2 linked regions of the Thiorhodovibrio frisius genome follow. The protein of the gene in region 1 binds, or shares a complex with, the protein of each later gene. Links are inferred from orthologs where the notes say so. Each region holds a gene or a part of one and is shown in the gene's direction. Other genes may lie near its edges.

Region 1 (3,860 bases):
GAACAAAGCCACTACCGGACCGGGCTGAACAGCCACCACCTTGGCGGTGACGCCATAGTCGGCCAGCCGGGTTTCAACCTCGCGCGAAAGCTCCTCAAGTTGGTCTGGGGTGTAGCCGCGCCGGCCCGGCCGCGCCGGATCAAGCAGCTCGAACGGCGGGCACATGGGGTCGCCCGGCTTGACCTTTGGCGTCACGCTAGCCGACTTGGGCGTCGCAGAGCGATACACCGGACGCTGCGCATCTGACTGAGCTTCTGGCCTTGGTGAGTCCGCCCTCGTCGCGCTCGCGGGTGCTTGGGTGGCAGCTGGGATATCCGGCTCAGGCTCCCAAGGGACCCGCACCATCGTCTCATCGATAATGTCGGCCTCGCCGTCGAAGGCATCCAGATCGCCAAAGCTTGGGTCCGGATCATCATCTGCCCGGGGCCGCTGTAGCCGCCGATAGAAGCGGCCGAACCGGCCCTCCTCGGCCTGCTGCGCTTCTGCATACACATCCGACTCCAGATCTGCATCCGTCGCCATCTCGCCCGCACCCAGACGACGCAAGACCGCGAGCATCAGGGCTGTCAGCCAAAGTGTGAACTCACCGACCGCATCCACGATCGCCAAAGGCGACATACCCGTCACCAGAGACACGCCAATAAGCAGAAGCAGAAATAGAAAAAATACTCTACCAGTGCCACCAAAGAGACTTTGTGTCCAATCTGCGCCTAAGCGCCCAAGCCCGCCGCCAAGCCCAGTCGGCAACCACCCAAGCAGTGCGTCGAACTGGGCGCTGGCCAGTGCGGTGGCCGCCACCAGGGTCATCGCTGCACCCAGCCAGTGCAACGCCAGGCGCAGCAGGCGGGTTTCCGGCTCCTGCTCGCGACACTGAAATAGCAGCAATGCGCTGGCAACCAGCATCAGTGGAATCAAATAAGCAAAAAGCCCGAATAGAAAAAAGGCGACATCGGCAAACCAGGCGCCCGCGCGCCCGGCCGCGTTGCTGACCTGAGACTCAGGCCCCACATAGGACCAGCCAGGGTCGCCAGGCGCATAAGTGGCCAGAGACAGGGCCAGAAAGGCGGCCACAGCCACCAGCACCCACACCCCTGCCTCACGCACAACGCGCTCAATATAGTCACTAAAGGTGAATTCGCCTGTCCGGGTCGCCTGCATAATAATCCTCCGATCACTCTATTTATTATAACCTTATCGGAGTTTATTCGTGCAGTTTCGTAAAACTTTTTTAAAAAGTGCGGCTTCAAGGCTCGCTTTACCGCCCCGCTCCACACCCGTAAACTGCCGGCTATTCGGCACCTTGCGGCCAAATTGATACTTCGGGAGTTTGCCAAGCCATGAGCGATACCAAACACTGCCGGCTGCTGGTCCTGGGCTCAGGACCAGCCGGCTACACGGCGGCCGTCTATGCGGCGCGCGCCAACCTCAACCCGGTACTGGTCACCGGCATGGAACAGGGCGGTCAACTCATGACCACCACGGATGTTGACAACTGGCCGGGCGACAACGACGGCGTGCTCGGCCCCGACTTGATGGAACGGATGCGCAAGCATGCCGAGCGGTTCGAGACCGAAATCCTGCTCGATCAGGTCTCGCAGGTGGACTTTTCGCAACGACCGCTCAAGCTGACAGGCGACAACGGCGTCTATACCTGCGACGCACTCATCATCGCCACAGGTGCCAGCGCCCGGTATCTCGGCCTACCCTCGGAACAGGCCTTTCGCGGTCGCGGGGTCTCGGCCTGCGCGACCTGCGATGGTTTCTTTTACCGCAATCAGAAGGTGGCGGTGATCGGCGGTGGCAACACGGCGGTCGAAGAAGCCCTGTATCTGTCAAACATCGCCGCCGAGGTGGTGCTGGTGCACCGTCGCGATGCCCTGCGCGCCGAGAAAATCCTGCAACACAAGCTGCTTGAGAAAGCCGAGAACGGCAATGTGCGCATCGAGTGGAATCATGTGCTCGATGAAGTCTTGGGCGACAACAGCGGTGTGACCGGCATGCGCATCAAAGATGCCCAGACCGGCGCAACCAAAGACATTGAACTGCACGGGGTTTTCATTGCTATCGGCCATCAGCCAAACACCGGCATTTTCGAGGGCCAGCTTGAAATGGCCAATGGCTACATCCGCGTCCAGGGCGGCTCGGACGGCAACGCCACCGCCACCTCGGTACCAGGCGTCTTTGCCGCTGGCGATGTGATGGACCATGTCTACCGCCAGGCCATTACCTCGGCGGGCAGCGGCTGCATGGCGGCCCTGGATGCTGAAAAGTTTCTCGACACCCTTGAAACCCAGGGTGGCTAAGTGACGGATGCTGCATCGCCATGACTCCCCGGCAAACGCCTAATCATCCAGCGTCTGATCCGCAGGCCCTGTCCGCTGGTGCAAAACGCTTTCCGGCACTCGCGCTGGCGAGCTCCGGGATCTTGCTGCTAGCAGTGGCCGCGGGTGCCCAGCCGGGTGCCATGGGCACCAAATTTCCTCTGCTGGCCCTGCTCGGGCTGTGCGAGCTTGGCGTGCTGATCAATCTGGCCGGCGCCTATCTCGCCTTGCGCACCGCCCGGGCACAGGATTTCCGGCTGAGCGCCCTGTTGCTCCTCGGCGCTTCCCTCACCGCCTCCGCCGTCTTTCTGTGGCTGGGCTTCTGGCTGTGGCCTTTGTGAATTAGGCACAGGCAAGCCCAATTGCCTGTGCAAGCGGCTGGTGCCATGACCAAGCTACAGGTTCATACCTCGCTGAGCGAGATTCCGGCTGCGGACTGGAACCGGCTCACCGGCGATGACACGCCTTTCCTGCGCCATGAATTTCTCACCGCCATGGAGCGCCACGGCGCCGTGGGCGAGCGCTTCGGCTGGATTCCGCAGCATCTGGCGCTCTACGACAACCAAGGCGAACTGATCGCGGCCGCGCCCTGCTATTTGAAGTTCAACTCTTACGGCGAGTTCGTTTTCGACTGGGCCTGGGCCGATGCCTATCAGCGCGCGGGCGGGCGCTACTACCCCAAGCTGGTCATGGCCTCGCCTTACACTCCTGCCACCGGAGCGCGGGTGCTGACAGCGCCCGGTCCGGCGCGTGAACCCCAAGCTCAAGCACTGATTGCGGGCGCCCGCCAATTGGCCGAGACACTCGGGCTCTCGGGTGCGCACTGGCTGTTCGGCACCGAAGAAGAGCTCGCCTGGCAGGAGCAGGCCGGATTCATGCCGCGCCTTGGCTGTCAATTTCACTGGCACAACCAGGGATATGAGCGCTTTGATCATCTGCTGTCGCAGTTCTCGGCCGAAAAGCGCAAGAAGATCAAGCGCGAGCGCCGCCGTGTCAGCGATGCCGGGGTGCACCTGCGGCGACTGCCCGGAAATCAGGTCAGCGAGGCCCAGTGGGCGGTCTTTCATCACTTCTATGAAGACACCTTCGACAAGCGCGGCGGCATCCCCACCTTGAGCCTGGATTTTTTTCTGGACATTGCCGATACCATGGGTGAGCAACTGCTGCTGGTAATGGCCGAGTATCAGGGACAGACGGTAGCCGCAGCCTTTTGCCTGGTCGGCGCGCGCAGCCTCTATGGACGCCACTGGGGCTGCTCGGCTGACTTCCATAGCCTGCATTTCGAAGCCTGCTATTATCAGGGCCTTGAGCATTGCATCAGCGAGGGGCTGGCGCGCTTCGAGCCAGGTGCCCAGGGCGAACACAAGATCGCGCGCGGCTTTCTGCCCACTGCAACCTGGTCGGCGCACTGGATTGCCGACCCGCGCCTGCGCCAACCCATCACCACCTTTCTTGAACATGAGCGCGCGGCCATGCAGGAGTATCTTGCCGAGATGCGCCAACGCAGCCCATACAAAAACACAGAAAAGCCTTGATGCG
Region 2 (3,930 bases), 170 kb from region 1 along the record:
CGCTTTTGTGATGATGTTTTGGCTTGTGCTTGCGATCCTGCGAGCCTCTGCCGTCCCTGTCGCGCGTTTCGCGGCGCGGCGGGCGAACGCGGCTTGAGGGGGCGATCTCGGCGAACAGGTCGTTGCTGAGCGCTCCAACAGGGATTTTGGCGCCGATATAGTCCTCAATCTCTGGTAGGCAGAAGGCATAAGTCTCGCAGACAAAGCTAATGGCGTCGCCTTTGGCGCCGGCACGCGCGGTGCGGCCAATGCGGTGGACATAGTCCTCGGAGTCTTCTGGCAGGTCGTAGTTGATGACATGGCTGACATCGGGGATATGCAGCCCGCGCGCGGCCACGTCGGTGGCGACCAGCACCGGCGCTTGCCTTCCTGAAAATGGCGCAGCAGGCGCAGGCGCTGCTTCTGTGGGACATCGCCTGAGAGCACGGCGGACTCGATGCCATTGCCCTCCAGGTAACCCCACACCAGCTCGGCCTGGCGTTTGGTGTTGATGAAGACCATCACCCGGCCATCGTCGATACCGCGCAGCAGGCCGATTAGCAGGGGGATTTTCTCATCATTGCCGACCATGTAGCAGCACTGGGTGACCCGATCGGCGGTGACCTTATCGGGCCGGATTTCGACCATCTGCGGATCGTTCATGTGCTCGTAGGCCAGTTCGGTCACCCGATAGGACAGGGTGGCCGAAAACAGCATGCCGAGGCGTTGCTCGGGCGGCGGCATGCGGCGCAGAACGAAGCGGATGTCTTTGATGAAGCCGAGATCGAACATGCGATCAGCCTCGTCGAGAATGACCACCGAGATGGATTTGAGGTCGAACACCCGCTGCTTGAAGTAATCGATGAGTCGCCCAGGGGTGCCGATCAGGATATCCACGCCGGCGCCGATCTCATCGCGCTGCTGCTGGTAACCGGTGCCGCCGTAGGCCAGACCCAGGCGAAAGCCGGTATGCTTGGCAAGAACCAGTGCGTCTTTATGAATCTGCACCGCCAGCTCGCGAGTGGGGGCCAGAATCAGCACCCGGGGGCCGAGCGGCGGGTGTGCAGGATCAGGCGGATGGCGCAGCAGATGGTGCAGGGCGGCGACCAGATAGGCGGCGGTTTTGCCCGTGCCTGTCTGCGCCTGGCCAGCAACGTCGCGGCCCGCGAGGGCGATCGGCAGGGCCTGGGCCTGGATGGGAGTGCAGAAGTTAAAGCCGGCCTCGTTCAGACCGTCGAGAATGCGCGGGTCGAGTGCAAAGCTGTCGAACCGGGTTTCGGTAAGGTGGGTTTCAGACATGAAAAATTGTTATCGCTCCGATCATTTGCCGCCATTTGACGACAGGACTTGCAAAACTTGGTATCTTTGGCTGAAATAGCATCTTACCCGAGGGTCTGGTACAACGCGAGATCACCGGCTCAACCGGTTATCTCCTGCCCACCGTCGCCGATCCTGTCAGGCCTGCCAATACCGGCTCCCTTTGGCCCGCTAAGGGGCGACAGTAAAGCCAATTTCCCGACTCAGTTCGCAAACACCGACCCAGGTTCGGCCGCCGCATGGCACCGCCTTGCCGCCGGGTAACCGCCAGACTCGCGAGCGAACTGCAATCCCAAACCCACCAAGCTGATTCCCCAACGGAGACTGTACACTGTGAGCGATAAAATCCTCCATGTAACGGATGATACTTTTGAACAGGACGTTTTACAGTCCGCGACCCCCGTGTTGGTTGACTACTGGGCCAACTGGTGCGCACCCTGCAAAATGATCGCCCCCATCCTTGAGGAAATTGCCGAGGAATACGGCGAGCGCGTCAAGGTGGCCAAGGTAGATATCGATGAGAACCGCGCTGTCACCGAGCGGTTTAACGTGCGCGGCATTCCAACGCTGATTTTGTTCAAGAACGGCGAGGCCGAGGCGATTAAGGTCGGTGCCGTGTCCAAATCTCAGCTGACGGCCTTTATCGACAGTAATCTCTAGACACCCGCAGCGACCGTGCAACTCGCGACGCTTCCGGGCGCGTGTTGCGTCACCCGCTTGCGGCTCACTGACTGGCATTTTGCCCCAACCTCCGCTGTGGACCTGCGGTCGTCGTCCCCGACGCCCGTTCCTTCCTCCGCCCTCATCCCGCACCGCTTCGCCGACCTTGCCAGGGTCGCCCGGACGGCGGCATCTTCCATGCGGTTTTCGAGCACGTCTAATGAATCTCACTGAATTAAAGAAAATGCCCATCCCGGGCCTGGTCGAGCTGGCGCAGTCCATGGAGATCGAAGGGGTAGGGCGCTCGCGTAAACAGGATCTGATTTTTTCGATCCTGAAAGTCCAGGCGAAACGTGGGGAGGATATTTCCGGCGACGGCGTGCTGGAAATTCTCCAGGACGGTTTTGGCTTTTTGCGCTCAGCCGATGCGTCCTACCTTGCCGGGCCTGACGATATCTATGTCTCCCCGAGCCAGATCCGCCGCTTTGCGCTGCGCACCGGGGATACTATTTCGGGCAAGATCCGCCCCCCCAAGGAGGGCGAGCGTTACTTTGCGCTGCTCAAGGTCAGCGACATCAATTTCGACCGGCCGGAACTTGCCAAGAACAAAATTCTGTTCGAGAACTTCACGCCGCTCTTCCCGCAAAAGCGGCTCGGGCTCGAGATCGGCAACGGCAGCACCGAGGACATCACCGCGCGCATCATCGATCTGGTCGCACCCATCGGTCGCGGCCAGCGTGGTTTGATTGTCTCCCCGCCCAAAGCGGGTAAGACCATGATGTTGCAGAACATCGCCCAGTCCATCGGGCACAATCATCCGGATTGTTATCTCATCGTGCTGCTGATTGACGAGCGGCCAGAGGAAGTCACCGAAATGGCCCGCTCGGTGCGCGGCGAGGTGATTTCCTCCACCTTCGATGAGCCGGCCACGCGCCATGTGCAGGTCGCCGAGATGGTCATCGAGAAGGCCAAACGCCTGGTCGAGCACAACCGCGATGTGGTCATTTTGCTCGACTCCATTACCCGCTTGGCGCGCGCCTACAACACCGTGGTGCCATCCTCGGGCAAGGTGCTGACCGGTGGTGTGGATGCCAATGCGCTGCAGCGGCCCAAGCGCTTTTTTGGTGCTGCGCGTAATGTGGAGGAGGGCGGCAGCCTGACCATCCTCGCCACCGCCCTGGTCGACACCGGCTCGCGCATGGACGATGTGATCTACGAGGAGTTCAAGGGCACCGGCAACATGGAAATTCACCTTGACCGGCGCATCTCCGAGAAGCGCATCTTCCCGGCCATTCACATCAATCGCTCCGGTACCCGTCGCGAGGAACTGCTAATGGCCCAGGCCGAGCTGCAGAAGATGTGGATTCTGCGCAAGATCCTGCACCCGATGGACGAACTCGCAGCCATGGAGTTTCTAGTCGACAAGCTCAAGAATACCAAGACCAATGGCGAGTTCTTCGATTCCATGCGCGGCTAGGCTTCGGGCGCTAACGGGCCTGTGGCAGGCGCTGCTGCCATGACGCGCGTGAGTCCGCCTCCCGCTCGGCGTCTGGCGTCTGCGGTGCTGTCCGCGCTGCTGTTGGGTGCCGCAGTCTGGCTGGGTGTTGTGCTCATCTCCGATCTGCGCACCCTGCAAGAGGACAAGACCGCGCTGGCCGAGCTGCGCGATGTCAAATACGGGCTGTTCAATGCCGAACTCTGGGTGGAGCAGTTGGGCGATATTCTTGCCCGCAAAATCGACAGCTTTGAGGTTACCGAAGAGAGTCGCCCGGGCCTGAAGCTCGCTGTGGAGCAGATTATTGATCGGCTCTTGGTGGAGGTGGATGGCTACCTGCAACGGCGCAATCATTCAGGCAGCAACTGGATCGAGCGGGTGCAGGGTGGCCTGCAACAGCGGGTGCAGGACTGGCTGATCGACTTCGACAGCCTGCGCGCGCGGGTGCCCTATTATGCCGATCAGGTGCTGTTCGAGCT

The links. The genes of interacting proteins can lie anywhere in the genome.
Region 2: the proteins of trxB (region 1) and trxA are in contact, whole or in part, in a crystal structure (PDB 1F6M), measured with the Escherichia coli proteins. The link is inferred for Thiorhodovibrio frisius from one-to-one orthologs.

The regions. Positions count from the first base shown.
Region 1 is NZ_CP121471.1:1,929,937-1,933,796, reverse strand. The notes cover bases 427-3,320. They hold trxB (thioredoxin-disulfide reductase), read left to right. Parts: upstream 427-1,337; coding sequence 1,338-2,303; downstream 2,304-3,320. Other genes in these bases: Thiofri_RS09060 (GNAT family N-acetyltransferase), read left to right, coding at 2,708-3,320; Thiofri_RS09065 (hypothetical protein), read left to right, coding at 2,324-2,662; Thiofri_RS09075 (DNA translocase FtsK), read right to left, coding at 427-1,158. Also shown: more of Thiofri_RS09075, read right to left, coding at 1-426; more of Thiofri_RS09060, read left to right, coding at 3,321-3,856; aat (leucyl/phenylalanyl-tRNA--protein transferase), read left to right, coding at 3,856-3,860.
Region 2 is NZ_CP121471.1:2,098,091-2,102,020, forward strand. The notes cover bases 329-3,292. They hold trxA (thioredoxin TrxA), read left to right. Parts: upstream 329-1,629; coding sequence 1,630-1,956; downstream 1,957-3,292. Other genes in these bases: rho (transcription termination factor Rho), read left to right, coding at 2,177-3,292. In the rest of the region: more of rho, read left to right, coding at 3,293-3,433; Thiofri_RS09860 (paraquat-inducible protein A), read left to right, coding at 3,473-3,930. UniProt on the Escherichia coli protein: Participates in various redox reactions through the reversible oxidation of its active center dithiol to a disulfide and catalyzes dithiol-disulfide exchange reactions.